Regions from separate parts of the Shewanella sp. 10N.286.51.B2 genome, predicted to be linked through region 2. Evidence: predicted binding sites of a transcription regulator. Region 2 holds the regulator's gene; each other region holds the start of a gene.

Region 1 (4,260 bases), on a different contig from region 2:
CAGTTGCGGGTACAGTTCGAGCTAAACAGCATTTAGGCTAGTTCTCGATTCCCTACTCATTTAGCGAACCGCTTGATACTGGTGTTGCTTAAAGCATTTCACACAAGCACTCAACTGCAGCTAAATTGACTTAATTTGAAATTTTATTGCACTTAATAAATGCGGCTTATATTGTACGGTATATCTGCCTAAGTGAAGTTAGTTTTTTCTGCTAATTTTAGGCTAAAACTAATTATTCCAGTTTAAACGATAGACGGGTTTAGTCGATTTATCATCAGCTTCAGGCCAAAACACATCAATGGTTACCGTCGCGGCATAATCTATATTCAGTTGTCCATATAGCCCTTTACAGCGCTCAAGCCCTAACACCAAAGCGATAATATGACGGATAACTCCACCGTGAGTCACTACCAGAGCAGTGGCTGATGCTGTTGCCTTAGCACTATTAGCCTCAGCAGTATGAGCTTCAGCCAAGTTGTAAGCTTGCAAGGTTATTTGCGCAAAAGCCTGCGCCACCCTTTGTTCAAATTCAGCCATGGGCTCAGCTTGGGGCGCGCCATGCTCCCAAGGGTTATCCCAATAGGCATCTAACGCTTTAGCGCTATGCTGATAAAGCTCTGCAAAGCTTTTTCCGTCCCACAAGCCAAAATCAATTTCCTGTAATTGAGACATTATCTCAACCTGTAAAGCTAAATCAGCACTCACTTGGTTTAACTGCTGCGCTAATTCAGCGGCAAACGCATGGCAGCGCACCAAAGGCGAACTGTATAGCTGCAGTGATGGCAAACAACCTAATAGCCCTAGCTTAGCCGCACTCTGGTGCATGTTCGTTAGCCCCAAATCAGTTAGCGCCACATCGGTTTTACCCCGCAAAATACTGTCGCCCTCACATTGGCCATGGCGTAACAATATTATCTTAGCTTGCTTCATCTAAGGAGACTCCATCGGCCGTTTCAATTGGCTTATGTTTTTAGTGTGAGCAATGGGCTTGCTCTTACAATCTATTTAAACGTATTATGGACGTCTATACGTTTAAATGTCCAAACAAAATATTTTAAGATGAATTTTATTACAGGGGATTTCGCATTATTCTGCCCTATAAAAGCATAAATAAAGGTATGCTTATTTCATCTAAAACCGTTAACACAATCCACTAACTACTTAAGTTAGCGTGTTATTTAACGCTCGATTAAGTGATTAGCATAAAAGCAATTAAGGTAATACGTTATGGCGAAGTCGACTTCCTACAGTCAGGTACTTGAACAACTTACAAATACGCTAAAACAGCGCATAGTTATCCTCGATGGTGCCATGGGCACAATGATTCAAGACTACAAATTGGAAGAACAAGACTACCGTGGTGAGCGTTTTAAAGACTGGCACTGTGACGTAAAAGGCAACAACGACATGTTGGTGCTAAGCCAACGCCAAATCATTAAAGATATCCACACTAAATACCTGTTAGCGGGTGCTGACATTATTGAAACCAATACCTTTAATGCCACCACGATTGCTATGGCCGATTACGACATGCAGTCGTTGTCAGCAGAAATTAACCTTGAAGGGGCTAAAGTTGCCCGTGAAGCCGCTGATGACATTACTGCGCAAACGGGTGTTAAACGCTATGTTGCAGGAGTGCTTGGGCCAACCAACCGCACTTGCTCTATCAGCCCAGATGTGAACGACCCCAGTTTTCGTAATATCAGCTTTGATGAGTTAGTCGAAGCCTATGTTGAATCAACCCGTGCATTAATTGATGGCGGCGCAGATATCATCATGGTCGAAACCATCTTTGATACCCTCAACGCCAAAGCCGCATTATTTGCCATCGAATTAGTGTTTGATCAAATTGGTGATCGTCTACCTGTGATGATTTCAGGCACCATTACTGATGCTTCAGGTCGTACCCTAACTGGGCAAACCACCGAAGGCTTTTACAACTCACTGCGCCATATCAAACCATTATCCATTGGCCTTAACTGCGCCCTTGGCCCAAAAGAGTTGCGTCCCTACGTTGAAGAGTTATCACGGATTGCAGAATGTTATGTTTCTGCCCACCCTAACGCTGGCTTACCTAATGAGTTTGGTGGTTACGATGAAACCCCAGAAGAAATGGCCGAAGTGATCAGTGATTGGGCACGGGAAGGCATGCTCAATATTGTGGGTGGCTGTTGTGGTAGTACACCAGCGCACATTAGTGTTATTCGCGATGCCGTTATCAGCCATGAGCCACGTGTCATACCTGATATTCCCGTTGCCTGTCGCTTATCAGGGCTTGAGCCATTAACCATTGATGGCAACTCATTATTTGTTAACGTCGGCGAGCGTGCCAACGTTACAGGTTCAGCCAAGTTCCTGCGGTTAATCAAAGAAGAAAAGTTTGAAGAGGCCCTAGATGTCGTGCGTGAGCAAGTTGAAAACGGCGCACAAATCATCGATGTCAACATGGATGAAGGTATGCTTGATGGCGTCGAGTCGATGAAAAAGTTCTTGAACTTAATCGCCTCAGAGCCTGATATTTCCCGCGTGCCTATTATGATTGACTCATCAAAATGGGACGTCATTGAAGCAGGCCTTAAGTGCGTGCAGGGTAAGTCGATTGTTAACTCCATTTCGATGAAAGAAGGTGAACAAGCCTTTATTCAGCAAGCCACCTTAGTGAAACGCTATGGCGCAGCCGCCATTGTGATGGCATTTGATGAAGATGGCCAAGCCGATACCCGCGCCCGTAAAACCGAAATCTGTACCCGCGCCTATCGCATACTGGTTGATGTGGTTGGCTTTGCCCCAGAAGACATCATTTTCGACCCGAATATATTTGCCATTGCCACCGGCATTGACGAGCACGATAACTACGCCGTCGATTTTATTGAGTCCATTAAAGACATTAAAGCCACTCTACCCCATGCGATGATTTCTGGCGGTGTGTCAAACGTCTCGTTCTCGTTTCGTGGTAACAACCCAGTCCGCGAAGCCATTCATGCGGTGTTTTTATACCACGCGATACAAGCGGGCATGGACATGGGTATCGTTAACGCAGGTCAGTTAGCCATATTTGATGACATCGACAAAGACTTAAAAGAAAAAGTCGAAAATGTGGTACTGAATTTACCTTGCCCCGTTGCCGACTCAAGCAATACTGAGCAACTACTAGATGTTGCTGAGCGTTTTCGTGGTGACGGCAAACAAGTGGCTAAAAAGGAAGACTTAGCTTGGCGCAGCCTGCCAGTTAATGAGCGCTTATCCCACGCCTTAGTGAAAGGCATTACTGAGTTTATCGACCAAGACACCGAAGAAGCGCGCGCCGCTGCCACCCGCCCACTTGATGTGATTGAAGGGCCATTAATGGATGGGATGAACGTGGTCGGTGACTTATTTGGCTCAGGCAAAATGTTTCTGCCGCAAGTCGTTAAATCAGCGCGGGTAATGAAAAAAGCCGTGGCTTATTTAAACCCATACATTGAAGCGGAAAAAGTTGAAGGTCAATCAAACGGTAAAATTTTAATGGTTACCGTTAAAGGTGACGTGCACGATATCGGTAAAAACATTGTCGGCGTGGTGCTAGCCTGTAATGGCTTTGAAGTGTTCGACCTAGGCGTCATGGTGTCAGTTGAAAAAATCCTCGAAGCCGTAAAAGAGCACAATATTGATATTATTGGTATGTCAGGGCTTATTACCCCAAGCCTTGATGAAATGGTACATAACGTCAAAACCTTCCACCGAGAAGGGTTAACCATTCCGGCGATTATTGGTGGTGCAACCTGCTCGAAAATTCATACCGCAGTAAAAATTGCCCCACATTATCCACATGGTGCAATTTACATTGCCGATGCCTCGCGCGCAGTGCCTATGGTGTCAAAACTGGTAAATAACGACACTCGCCAGCCCACCATTGATGCAACCTATGCTGAATACGACATCATGCGTGAAAAGCGGTTATCACAAACCAAACGCAAAACCATAGTGTCAATTGACGCTGCCCGTGAAAACCGCTGTAAACACGATTGGGATAACTACACCCCATTTAAACCGAACAAATTGGGCCGCCAAGTATTTGATGATTACCCACTAGAAGATCTAGTGGATCGCATCGATTGGACGCCGTTTTTCAGAAGCTGGGAGCTGCATGGTCACTTCCCTGAAATTTTAGATGACAAAATTGTCGGTGAAGAAGCCCGTAAGCTCTATGCCGATGGTAAAGCCATGCTTGCAACCATCATCAGTGAAAAATGGCTTACTGCCAAAGCGGTCATTGGCTTA
Region 2 (4,260 bases):
AGCGAAATATGGTCAACCGCAGCATCCAAGCGAGCTTAATAATCACCTGTGTATTACTGGCTCGATCAGCCATTGGCGCTTTGGCCATAGGCAAGATGCTCAAGCTGTAGACGTTGCCATTAAGGGCGGTTTTAAGTGTAAAAATGGCCGCGCTATGAAAGCCAGCGCCTTAGCAGGAAATGGCATTGTGCGATTACCTTATTTATATTGCGCTAATGAAATTGCAGCGGGTCAATTAGTGAATGTGTTTAATGATTGGCATATTCCCGACACGCCTTTTTATATGCTTTACCATAAAGATAAATTCCAACCAGAAAGGCTGAAAAAATTTATTCAATTCACCATGGAAAATTTTAAGCGCTATCTACCTGATTCATAAAATAACATTTAAAAAACGGCTGATTAAATTCATCTATGCCGTAAAAGTCTAACGGGATTGAAGCCTATTTTTAATTTTTTCGACTATCTTTATTAGATAATTAAAAATGAAAATGGTGAATGATGAGATCCTTAGCGCTGCTATTGTTTTTACTGCTGTTTGCGATAAATACGCAAGCGGGTCAGCTTTATTTTGAAGCTCGCAGTGATAGCATGGGCGGTACAGGTGTAGCCTCATCAAGCCGTATCGGCGCAAGTTTTATTAATCCCGCTTTACTGGCTATTTACGCCCCAAAAACCAATGAGTTCTCCTTACTGTTACCGGTTGTGGCTGCTGAAGTGGATGATAGCGACAATATGCTTGATAAGTTTGACTCACTACAAGACAGTTTTGATGACTTAGAAACGGCCATAAACGGCAATGATACTGATGATATTGCTGGTTTTCGTGATGATTTAGTTATTAATTTAAATGCCCTCAACGGCACTAACGCCTCGGTATCAGCCGCAATTGGCGCAGCATTAGTATTGCCAACTCAAACCGTGCCAATGGCGCTATTTTCCAAAAGTCACCTTGACGCTATGGGCGTTGCTGATATTGCTCAAGGTGATATTGATATGCTGACTAATCTCGATCCCGCCAACCCTCCTGCAGATCTCACTGACTTAGACTCTCAAGGCATTGTATTAGCCGCCGGAGTCACAGATTTTGGGGTGGCGTTAAGCTTTCCACTATCTATAGTTAACATGCCTGTAAAAGTTGGGATTTCACCTAAGTTTCAACGCATTGATACCTATCATTACAGTGCCAGTGCCAATAACTTTGATGTCGATGATTTTGATGATGATAAATATCGAAATGATGACAGCTTATTTAACCTTGATCTTGGGGTGGCTATTGAGCCAACAGAAAGCTTAACCTTAGGGCTGTCTGCTCGTAATTTATTCAGTAAAAAAATAACCACAGTTGAAGCTCAAGGACGGACATTTGAATACCAAATTGAGCCGTTAGTCACAGTGGGAGCTGCTTATGATTGGTCCAGAGTCACCTTAACCACGGATATTGATCTGGTGGAGCAAAGCCGTTTTAGCGAGTTTGATGCGGTGCAGTATTGGCGAGTGGGCGGTGAAGTTAAAGCCACTGACTGGCTGTTTTTACGCATGGGCTACCGCCATGACTTAAAAGATAATAGCGTAGATATTTACTCTTTCGGCACCGGCTTTGCCATCGGCCAAGCCTTTAAGCTGGATATGAGCGGCAGCTATGGTGATGATGCCATTGGCGCTGTGCTGCAAACTTCTTATCACTTTTAAGCGTTATCATTTTTAGCTGTCATCATTGTTGCATTTATATCTGCCACAAAAAGATGATCGACTAGCCTGCTGATAATTCAATTAACGACTTAAGGGTTAGCAATAATGCACTTAAGCTACATAACACCATAGTGGCGATGCGAGTCTTATTTTTATCAACCTTATTGGTTAGCTTTCCTGCGGCAATATTTCCGAGTATGACAGATGGCAATAGCATCAATGACAACCACAGATGCTTTTCTTCCACTAAGCCTGCAAGCATTAAAATAATCAGTGCGATCATTGAGCTGAAAACAAAAAAGATCGATAGCGCGGCTCTAAACTGCGGCGCATCTTTACCGGCTAATAAAATCGCTAATGGTGGCCCACCAATGGCGGCAATATTTCCAAATACCCCCGACAAGACACCTGCAATAAATAGCGAAAGCCGATTTACTGGCGCTGTGATCTTAAAAATACTCAGCAACACCGCTGCGCCGACAATAAAGGCAATGGCTAACCCCAGTACTGCTTGGGGGGCAAACAGTAATAAACCTGCGCCCATAAAGCCACCAGGTATTCGCCCCAGCAGCGCATATTGCAGCCCATTAAACTCCAGTTGAGTACGTTCACGCAATAAGGTCAATAAGGCGATGGAAAAACCCATCATAATCACAGGGGCTGGGACTAATTGTGGGTCGATGATATAGAGAAGTGGACTGGCAACAACCGCAAGCCCAAAACCGATAAGGCCTTGGGTTAATGCGCCTAGAAAAATGATAACCGATGCAAGCATCAAGGTCTGCGGATCGATAAATTCCATTGTCGACTCTTTAGGCGCAATACTGCAACTCACTCTCAGCTTGAGAGCTCGATGCGTTAAATGACGAGCAGTGTTTGATTAATTGAGCAGGCTTATGCTTTAGCGCAAGTACTTTAGCGCAAGTACTTCAGCGCTAGTCGCTAGCTTGACTTAATCAAGATCTTCCCACTCAATTCCCATGGCATCCATCAAAGCTTTTGCTTCAGATGGGATGCTATCAGGCCCTTCTTTTGATAAGTCACCGTCATTTGGCAGTGGTTGTCCAGTGTAGGCATGCAAAAATGCTTCACACAGTAGTTCACTATTGGTTGCATGACGTAAGTTATTAACCTGGCGGCGGGTACGTTCATCAGTCAATACTTTTAAAACTTTTAAAGGTATGGATACCGTGATTTTTTTAACTTGTTCATTTTTTTTGCCATGTTCGGCATATGGGCTGATATAGTCGCCATTCCATTCAGTCATTAACTCACCTTTATACGATAGATTCGTGGCAGATTTTAACCGCTAAATAATAACAGTCAAATTATTGCGGTTATTCTATAACGAATGGAAATAGATTTCTTTATGTTTAGACGTCTAAACGGCTGATTTGTATTGACGATGTGACTTAGCTTAGGTACATTTAGCCATCTAGACATCTCTTTAGTGTGTATTCTTTAGGAGTTTACAATGAGCAAACATCGCGCAGCTACGCTAGCAGTACGCCAAGGTATCGAGTCAGATACCCAATACGGCGCTGTAGTCCCGCCGATTTATCTATCAACAAACTATTCTTTTGATGGGCATAAAAACCCTAGAGAGTTTGATTATAGTCGTTCAGGAAACCCGACGCGCTGCGTGTTAGGTGAAGCCATTGCCAAACTTGAACATGGCGCTACTGGGGTGGTTACTTGTACCGGTATGGCTGCGATTACCTTGGTCACTAGTTTATTAGGCCCCGATGATTTACTGATTGTGCCTCACGATTGTTATGGCGGTAGTTACCGTTTGTTCACAAATCTTGCCAACAAAGGCCAATTTAAATTACTGGTGATTGATCAAACAGATGAGCAAGCACTCAGTGATGCGATTGCTCAGAAACCTAAAATGGTGTGGTTAGAAACGCCGTCAAACCCATTATTACGTGTTGTTGATATCAAAGCTATTGCTGAGCAAAGCCATAAAGTCGATGCCTTAGTTGTGGTTGATAACACCTTTTTATCGCCAATTTTGCAACAGCCATTAGAGCTAGGCGCTGATATCGTCATGCATTCCACCACCAAATACATCAATGGTCATAGTGACGTTGTAGGTGGCGCTGTGGTGGCAAAAGACCCTGAACTGGGTGAGTTACTACACTGGTGGTCAAACACCTTAGGGCTAACAGGCTCGGCTTTTGATAGTTACCTAACCTTACGTGGCATTCGTACTTTAGCTGTACGTATTCGCGAGCATCAAAAAAATGCTGAGCAAGTTATTGACGTACTTCAGGCCAGCAATCTTGTCGAAAAAGTGTATTATCCAGGCTTAAAAGACCACCCAGGTCACGATATTGCAGCTAAGCAACAACAAGGCTTCGGCGCTATGTTAAGTTTCGAACTTAAAGGTGGTGAAGCAGAAGTGGTCGCCTTTTTAAATGCACTGTCTATTTTCAGTGTTGCTGAAAGCTTAGGCGGAGTGGAAAGCTTAGTTGCCGTACCTGCAACCATGACCCATAGAGCAATGGCGCCTGCAGCACGGTATGAAGCTGGCATTAAAGATACTTTACTGCGACTATCTGTCGG
Region 3 (4,260 bases), on a different contig from region 2:
TATAGATGAATTTGAGTATGCCAACATTGAAAAAGCCCCAGCATCTATAGTTAAGCCGAGTCTCGTTAAGCAAGCGCTAATTAGCTTTGAGTGCCAGCTTAATCAGATTATTGATTTGGGCAATGAACCGTTATCTGGCCATTTAATATTAGGTAATGTCGTCGCTATTCATGTTAAAGATGACATCATTGAGGATTTTAGAATCGATAGTGACAAATTAGATGCCATAGGAAGAATGGCCGGCAGTGATTACTGCTTAACCAGAGAGAAGGTTAAGCTTACTCGTAAGTAGTGACAGTTTATGTGCTCTGCAGAACTGTAGCGAAATAAAACTATAGCGAAATAGTCCAAGTTGAATCAATCAGCAAATTATAGATATAAAAAAACCGTCAATTGACGGTTTTTTTAGTTTTACATACTGTAATGAGGGCTAATTATAGACCGGCATCAGCACGTAAGATTTCAGCTTTATCAGTCGCTTCCCATGGGAATTCGTTACGGCCGAAGTGACCATAAGCAGCAGTTTGTTGGTAAATTGGACGAGCCAAATCCAACATCGCTGTTAGGCCGTAAGGGCGCAGTTCGAAGTGTTGACGAACTAACTTAATTAATACGTCTTCTGATACTTTACCGGTACCAAATGTTTCGATGCTAATTGAGGTAGGCTCTGCTACACCGATTGCATAAGAAACTTGGATTTCACAACGATCTGCAAGACCTGCAGCGACGATGTTCTTCGCTACATAACGTGCTGCGTATGCAGCACTACGGTCAACTTTTGATGGGTCTTTACCTGAGAAAGCACCACCACCATGACGCGCCATGCCGCCATAGGTATCAACGATGATTTTACGACCGGTTAAACCACAGTCACCTACAGGGCCACCAATAACAAAACGGCCAGTTGGGTTGATGAAGTACTTAGTATCTTTGTTTAACCACTGTGATGGTAAAACTGGCTTAATGATGGTTTCCATTACGCCTTCGATTAAGTCTTCCTGACTAACATCTTCACGATGTTGAGTTGATAGAACGATTGCATCGATACCAACAATTTTACCTTCATCATAAGCAAAGGTAACTTGGCTTTTTGCATCTGGGCGAAGCCAAGGTAAGGTGCCATCTTTACGTACTTCAGATTGACGTTTCACAAGTTTGTGAGCGTAAGTAATAGGAGCAGGCATTAATACGTCAGTTTCGTTGCTGGCATAACCAAACATTAAACCTTGGTCACCAGCGCCTTGTTCTGCAGGATCACTGCGGTCAACACCTTGGTTGATATCAGGAGACTGCTTACCAATGGCATTTAAAATGGCGCAAGAATCAGCATCAAAACCCATATCAGAATGAGTGTAACCAATTTCACGCACTGTTTTACGCGTGATTTCTTCGATATCAACCCATGCAGAAGTTGTGACTTCACCACCGACTAATACCATGCCTGTTTTTACGTAAGTTTCACAAGCAACACGCGCTTTAGGGTCTTGCTCTAAAATTGCGTCTAATACTGCATCAGAAATCTGATCAGCGATTTTATCTGGATGACCTTCTGAGACCGACTCAGAGGTGAACAAGTGGTTTGCCATAATGGGAAATCTCGTCTTTTTGAATTTGAACGTGTAGAGGTATCTACATCTAGACGTCTATTTTAGTCGAATTTAAAAATGATAACACCCCCCAATACGATAATAAGTCAAAAATTGTGCAATGCCGCAAATAATTAAATTCAACCTAAAAGCTTGTTTAGGAATTAGTTGTGCTTATCTTTATGATTGTATTAGTTTAATGTGTTTTTTGTGGTGATATTTTTTAAGGCTGTATGCTAAATTAAACAATTTATTTAGCCAGTGGATTTGGGCTTATCAATAGAGGCCCCCTTATTGACTTACTAGAAATATGGTCATTAAGCCTTATGTAAACCAGCAAGATTCCACTTTATTGTACCTATACAGAGTTTGATAAGCCTTAAGAGAGGCTAAGCTCTGAAAAAATACTGTGGTTAACCTCGTGTCTTTATTGAATAAAATCAGACAAGTAAGTTGTATTTTAAATAATGCTGCTGTGCCTTTAGCATTTATCACTAAAAAAAGCGCTAATATCAACACAAATCGCTTGTTAAATAAATGTAAACGTAATTGTTAGCTGGTACGCTATTTTGTATACTACCAAGCTATAACTCATAATATTTATTTATATAAAGTGACTGTTTATATTTCGATACAAGTTGTAACACTGGTCAATTCCTTTATTAACAGTGGCTTAATTAATTTTGTATCAAACAACTTGTGCGTAGAATGGTTTTTATTTGATTTATATTTATGATGACTAGTGAAAATAATAATAATAACAAATTACTAGGTGAGACTTGATGGCATTACTTCAGTATCAAATAGGGCCGTGTACGTTAGATTGCAGCATAATGACCTTAAGCTGTGGTGATAAGACAATTAAGTTGTCGGCTAAAGTGTTTGAGTTGCTGAAACTGTTTATTGATAGTCCAGATCATATTGTTTCTCGCCAAACAGCAATTGATACCATCTGGGATGGTAACCAAGCTGTTGGTGAAAAAGGTTTCACTAATTCAGTATGGCTAATACGAAAATCCTTTAAAGATTTACATATTGAAGCAGATTTACTGCTGACATTACCAAAACTTGGTTACCAATTAGTGTTACCGATTTCATTAATTTCTTCAGCTAATGAGGAGACGAGTCTTTCAGATATCACTCACAAAAAGGCAGGCCGTAAACATACCGTGTTGGCAGTTTTTGTGCTCGCATTTGTGATACTACTCAGTTATTCCGCTTATCAATTTATCAAATCTTTTACAGAGCCTGAAGCCGCAGCCGCTTTGGCGTCACCAATAAAAAGTAAAGTGACCAATTTTGAAGGGGTTGAAGAGCATATTGCCGTGTCCAATGATGGCAAATACCTTGCGATGCAATGGCGTAATGGTCAGCAACCGGGCAAAATTTATATTAAAGAGCTTAATAACAATGACTCGCCACTGAAATTAATTTCGTTTGTCGATAGTGAAGAAGCTTCTCCCGCTTGGTCGCCGTCCGATCAAAAACTGGCTTACGTGCGAGTTTTAGCTAGTGGTGTTTGCCAAGTAAGAGTAAGGCATTTACAGCAAAATACCGATGATCTTGTGACTGAGGGCTGCTTTTATTTGCCATTTAAACGAGTACTGAGCTGGTCAAAAAATGATGAAGATACACTTATTTTTGCGAAGCAATTAACTGATAGAGTGGCTTTGTTTTCATATTCGATGTCGACAAAGCAAAGTACACAATTAACCAAGCCCGGTAAAAACGAGGTAGACTTTTCGCCTCATCAATTGACCAATAATGATGAAATTGCGTTTATCAGAGAAAAAAGTTCATCACTTCAAATGAGCCTGCTATTAAAACGTGGTGAAAGTGATGTAGTTGATTTAATAGCGAATAGTGTCAGTATTATTGACTATGACTTTAGTTATCAAAATGACAGCTTTTATGTGAATCATATTGAAGGATCAAATTTAGTGATTTCTAAAATTGATCTGTTAGGTAATGTTCAGCATACCATTCCATTTACTGGCTTAATCAGTAGCGTCACTTATTCCGATGTGACCGAGACGCTATTTATTAGCGAGCACATTTCAAAAGAGTATATTGCACAACTGAGCTATCAAAACCAAAAAGTACTGCGAAAAATCTCCTCATCTTCACGAGACATGTATGCCCGTTATTCAAAAAAGACTGGTGATATTTTATTTTTGTCAAATCGTTCAAAATTGTGGTCCACCTGGAAAAATAACCAAGTCACTAGTAAAAACCTGACTAAAAGCATGGGGAATGCAGGGGTCGTGGGGGTATCGCCCACCAGTGAGATGTTTGCCGTCACCATCAACCGTAATGATAAACAAACCTTATATTTAGGTAATATTCAGTCGGAACTATTTGAAAGAGTTGATATTGGCGATCTTGCAGCCGAAAACATCAGTTGGTCTAAAGATGGCAAGGCTATCTATTTTAAAGGCACTGAAAATGAGAGTAGTGGCATTTATCGTTATTCACTTGATGATAAATTACAGCCAATTAAGTTTGGCCAAGGGAATTATGCTGTTGAAGGTGAGTCCCCAGATATACTGTATATGTCGAAGTTTAATTTAAATGGTATTTGGCGTTTTGATGCCAATACTAATGAAGTTAGCCAGATTACCGATCGTTTAGCTAAATATGATTTTGGCTCATTTTACTATGAAGATGGCTTTGT
Region 4 (4,260 bases), 110 kb from region 2:
TTTACCAGAATTAATTTATAGAAAATTTTCTTACTGAATATAGGGAGCACATTGCTCCCTATATATTTACTTTAATATCTCCTCCACTGGCAAAGCTTATTGTTTTCATTACGTTAAGCGAATTCTGTGCAATTTTATGACATAAGCTCATAAATTAATTTTACACGATGAAATAATTGCCGAAACAAACAAAAAAACCAGTTACAACTAGCAACTGGCTTAATAACATCTCTAAATTATTTTAAAGCGGGTAAATAACCTAAGTTAAGCGAACTCAAAATGGGCTTGATAAGTTTGTGCCCAACGCAGTAACTCGACCCGATTGCGAGATTGGGTTTTCCTAAAGATGGAAGAGATATGTGCCTTTACCGTGTGCTCACTAATGCAAAGCCTGTGGGCTATTTCTTTATTCCTTGCACCGCTTGAAACTAGCTGAATAATGGTTCTTTCACGATTAGTGAGCATTTGCAGCATTGCGATAGTATCTGGGGGGATTTCTGTATTAGCATCAAGTTTTTGTACTAGTCGGCGGAAAATTTTGCTAATTAGCGGTCGATCATACCAAAGCTCATCAGCTACCATTTTACGTAACCCGGTCAACATTAAATCCATACGTTGGTCGGCATAAAGTAAGCCTCTTACACCTAACAATAGTGCAGACTCCTGATCTAACGAGCCCCGTTCAACTTGATATAAAGCGACAGGGACATGATTAACTAGCCGTGATACCAACAGCGGAATGCCTTTGCTATCCAGCGCGGCCCCCTTTTGGGCGATCAAATAGAAACAATTAGTATTATGTTCTACTTCAAGTTCACTAGGGTGTTTCACTACCCTGGTTTTTAACCCTATCGACTCAGCTAAAATAGCCAAGTTGCAAGGCGCTGCAACCTGGTGTAAGAAGACTAATTCATCAATATTCGAATTCATCACTTTTCTCCCTGAAAAGTATTCTGTATCTCTCGGCTATACGAGTTTCTTCCTGAAACATTGATAACATAATAACAACATAATGCAATAATAGTACATTTTAACTAGCCCATAAGGCATTTTAACTAGTCTATAAAGTATTTCTGCAATACTTAAGTACTCATTAATAGATTAAGTGCTCGCAAACCAAGCCGTTACCAAAAATAAAACAAGTAAAAATAAACTTAACAGTCACAAGATCTATAAATGTAGCTGATTAAAGTGATGCTAACTGCTTATTATGTACCTTTGTGAGCAAGACTAATGCACTAATACCACCTATAAGTGCCATAAACATATCTGACTGTGTATCCCACACATAGCCTTGAGTGCCTAAAAACGCCTCCGCATTCTCACCTGTTGCAGCTGCAACCCACCACTCAATAAGTTCGTAAAAAGCAGAAAATGCCAATACAAAACAAACTGATAGAAACTGACACCAATAGCCCGGTTGTAAGACGTGATTTCTTAGCATCACCTCTCTTGCCAGTATGACCGGAATAAACCCCTGAGCAAGATGGCCGATTTTGTCATAATTATTACGTTCGCTACCCATCACATCAGCCAACCAATCAAACAGTGGTACTTCGGCATAGGTATATTTAGCTCCGACCATGAGCACGCAGCAATGTAACAAAATCAATAAGTAAGCTAAGGGTGTTAGGGGGAATTTATTACGGGTAAAAAATAAGATGGGTAAGGCGATTAATGCTGGCAGTGCTTCTAACCACCAAGTAAACATATCTTTAGGTGAACTCACCGACCAAACGAGCACGACAGCAAAAATAACCACCCATATAACTTTCTTATTCACTATACATTCCCTTTAGATGATATTGTTCTAAACCAAGATCACAGTCTTTAGCCATCTAGCCCTCTACAATGGCAATAAATAATGCTATTTTGGTTGCGCATTAATGTCAGCATAACATAAGCATAACTATTGATAAGAGGGTACCCACACCATGGCAAAACACTCGCTTGACAAGGATAAGATTAAAATCCTGCTGTTGGAGGGCGTCCACCAAACTGCAGTCGATGTACTTAAGCGTGCAGGTTATACCAATATTGAATATCACAAAGCTTCCCTTCCTGAAGACCAGTTGCTGCGCTCAATTAAAGATGCTCACTTTGTCGGCCTGCGCTCGCGCACCCAATTAACCGCTGAAGTGTTGAACCATGCTGAAAAACTAGTCGCGATTGGCTGTTTCTGTATTGGTACTAACCAAGTTGATATTGCCGCTGCTGAGAAGTTAGGCGTACCCGTTTTTAATGCGCCATTCTCAAACACTCGCAGTGTTGCTGAGCTAGTGTTAGGTGAGATCATCATGCTGATGCGCGGTATTCCTCAGCGTAACGCCCTTGCCCACCGTGGCGGTTGGTTAAAAAGTGCCAATGGTAGCTATGAAGTGCGCGGTAAAACCTTAGGGGTCATTGGTTACGGCCATATAGGTACTCAGCTGGGTATTTTGGCTGAAACCCTCGGTATGCGGGTGGTATTTTTCGATATTGAAGACAAGTTGCCACTGGGTAATGCCAGCCAAATCCATTCAATGGAAACACTATTGAATGAAGCAGACGTTATCAGCTTGCATGTACCAGAAACTGCGCAAACTAAAAATATGATTGGTGCGACAGAGTTTGAACAAATGCGTTCAAAAAGCTTTTTTATCAATGCATCACGGGGCACTGTGGTTGATATTGATGCGCTTTCTGATGCCCTAAAGTCAGGCCATATTGCAGGCGCTGCAATTGATGTATTCCCAGTTGAGCCTAAGTCAAATGATGACGAATTTATTAGCCCACTACGTGGACAAGATAACGTCATTATTACCCCGCATATTGGTGGTAGTACTGCTGAAGCTCAAGAAAATATCGGTATTGAAGTCGCGGGTAAGCTGGCTAAATATTCTGATAATGGCTCAACTGTGTCTGCGGTTAACTTCCCTGAAGTGTCATTGCCACAACATAAAGGCACCTCGCGCTTATTGCATGTTCACCACAACCGTCCAGGTGTGTTGATTAAAATTAACCAAGCGTTTTCAGAAAAAGGCATTAACATTGCTGCGCAATATCTACAAACGACTGCAGATATTGGTTACGTGGTCATGGAAGTCAATTCAAACCAAGCCGAACAAGCGCTGGGCGAGTTAAAAGCAATTGAAGGTACTATTCGTACCCGCGTATTGTTTTAATTCAAGCTAAGTCGGTGAACGATTTAACCTTAGGCTTATCTCGCAGTTAAATTGTGAATTAAAGCTATCTTCAATTAATTGAAGATAGCTTTTTCTTTTGAGCCTCACTGAATTCCGTTACACTCAAAGCTTATCTTTGTTGCTCACCTTAGGGATCATTTTATGACACTCGCAACCACACAGCCAAACTGGGATTACTTAACTTCAACGCCCGACTTACTGGTTTCAAACTTAAGCCACTTAGGTTTAATTGAAGTGACCGGTGAGCAAGGTAAAACCTTTATTCACGGCCAAGTCACTACCGATATCGTATCGCTGACAGAAACTCAGTGGCGCTGGGGCGCCCATTGCGATCCTAAGGGTAAGATGATTGCTAGCTTTAGAACCTACACAATTGCTGAAAGCCTTTTTATTTTAATGCCAGCATCAGTATTACCGCTAAGTTTGGCCTCATGGCAGAAATATGCGGTGTTCAGTAAAGCGGAATTAACTGATGTCACTGCTAAGCAAGTTATTTTAGGCTTTGCTGGTACGAAGGCTGCAGAGTTTATTGAGCAGCAATTTGGACGGATTGAACATGAAGTTACTCACGCTGAAGGCGCTATTATTTTAAAAGATGCTGAGCGCTTCATAGTGATTACATCAGCTGAAAAAGCGCAGCAATTAGTCACAGCTTCAAATCAACCACTATCTAGCCACCAAGCTTGGCAAGCATTAGAAATTCAAGCCGGTTACGCCAATATTGACGACAACCACAGCAGTGAGTTTGTACCACAAATGTGTAATATACAGGCGGTAAACGGTATTAGTTTTGAAAAAGGCTGCTACATGGGCCAAGAAACCATTGCCAGAATGAAGTACCGCGGTGGTAATAAACGCGCCCTGTATATTCTATCCGGTAGTGCCTCTGAAACTGTCAGCAGTGAAACTCAAATTGAAATTGCCTCAGAAGATGGCTTTCTTCGAGCGGGTAAAGTTATCGAAGCGGTTGAATTTAATGGCCAAGTGCTATTAACCGCAGTATTGGCTAACGATACGCCAAATGATGCAAAACTAAGAGTAAAAAATGACAACCAAAGTGAGCTAGTGGTGAAGC

The links. Region 2 encodes MetJ, which represses methionine synthesis genes. Its sites were predicted from a motif close to TAGACGTCTAGACGTCTA; they were not measured.
Region 1: a site for MetJ is predicted at 1,018-1,035, ahead of metH (methionine synthase). Genes of this name have one in related genera too.
Region 3: a site for MetJ is predicted at 1,629-1,646, ahead of metK (methionine adenosyltransferase). Genes of this name have one in related genera too.
Region 4: a site for MetJ is predicted at 1,832-1,849, ahead of serA (phosphoglycerate dehydrogenase). Genes of this name have one in related genera too.

The regions. Positions count from the first base shown of each region.
Region 1 is NZ_JBFRKH010000009.1:52,399-56,658, reverse strand. It holds cobalamin riboswitch at 1-90, opposite strand, end outside; gene AB4140_RS02010 (histidine phosphatase family protein) at 229-930, opposite strand; gene metH (methionine synthase) at 1,228-4,260, shown strand, end outside.
Region 2 is NZ_JBFRKH010000054.1:118,181-122,440, reverse strand. It holds gene AB4140_RS14925 (LysR family transcriptional regulator) at 1-379, shown strand, start outside; gene AB4140_RS14920 (conjugal transfer protein TraF) at 499-1,692, shown strand; gene AB4140_RS14915 (sulfite exporter TauE/SafE family protein) at 1,754-2,494, opposite strand; gene metJ (met regulon transcriptional regulator MetJ) at 2,645-2,959, opposite strand; gene metB (cystathionine gamma-synthase) at 3,167-4,260, shown strand, end outside.
Region 3 is NZ_JBFRKH010000020.1:14,971-19,230, forward strand. It holds gene AB4140_RS05795 (flavin reductase family protein) at 1-292, shown strand, start outside; gene metK (methionine adenosyltransferase) at 435-1,586, opposite strand; gene AB4140_RS05805 (winged helix-turn-helix domain-containing protein) at 2,369-4,260, shown strand, end outside.
Region 4 is NZ_JBFRKH010000054.1:7,381-11,640, forward strand. It holds gene AB4140_RS14450 (curlin) at 1-14, shown strand, start outside; gene AB4140_RS14455 (response regulator transcription factor) at 265-930, opposite strand; gene AB4140_RS14460 (DUF2238 domain-containing protein) at 1,187-1,783, opposite strand; gene serA (phosphoglycerate dehydrogenase) at 1,935-3,164, shown strand; gene ygfZ (tRNA-modifying protein YgfZ) at 3,327-4,260, shown strand, end outside.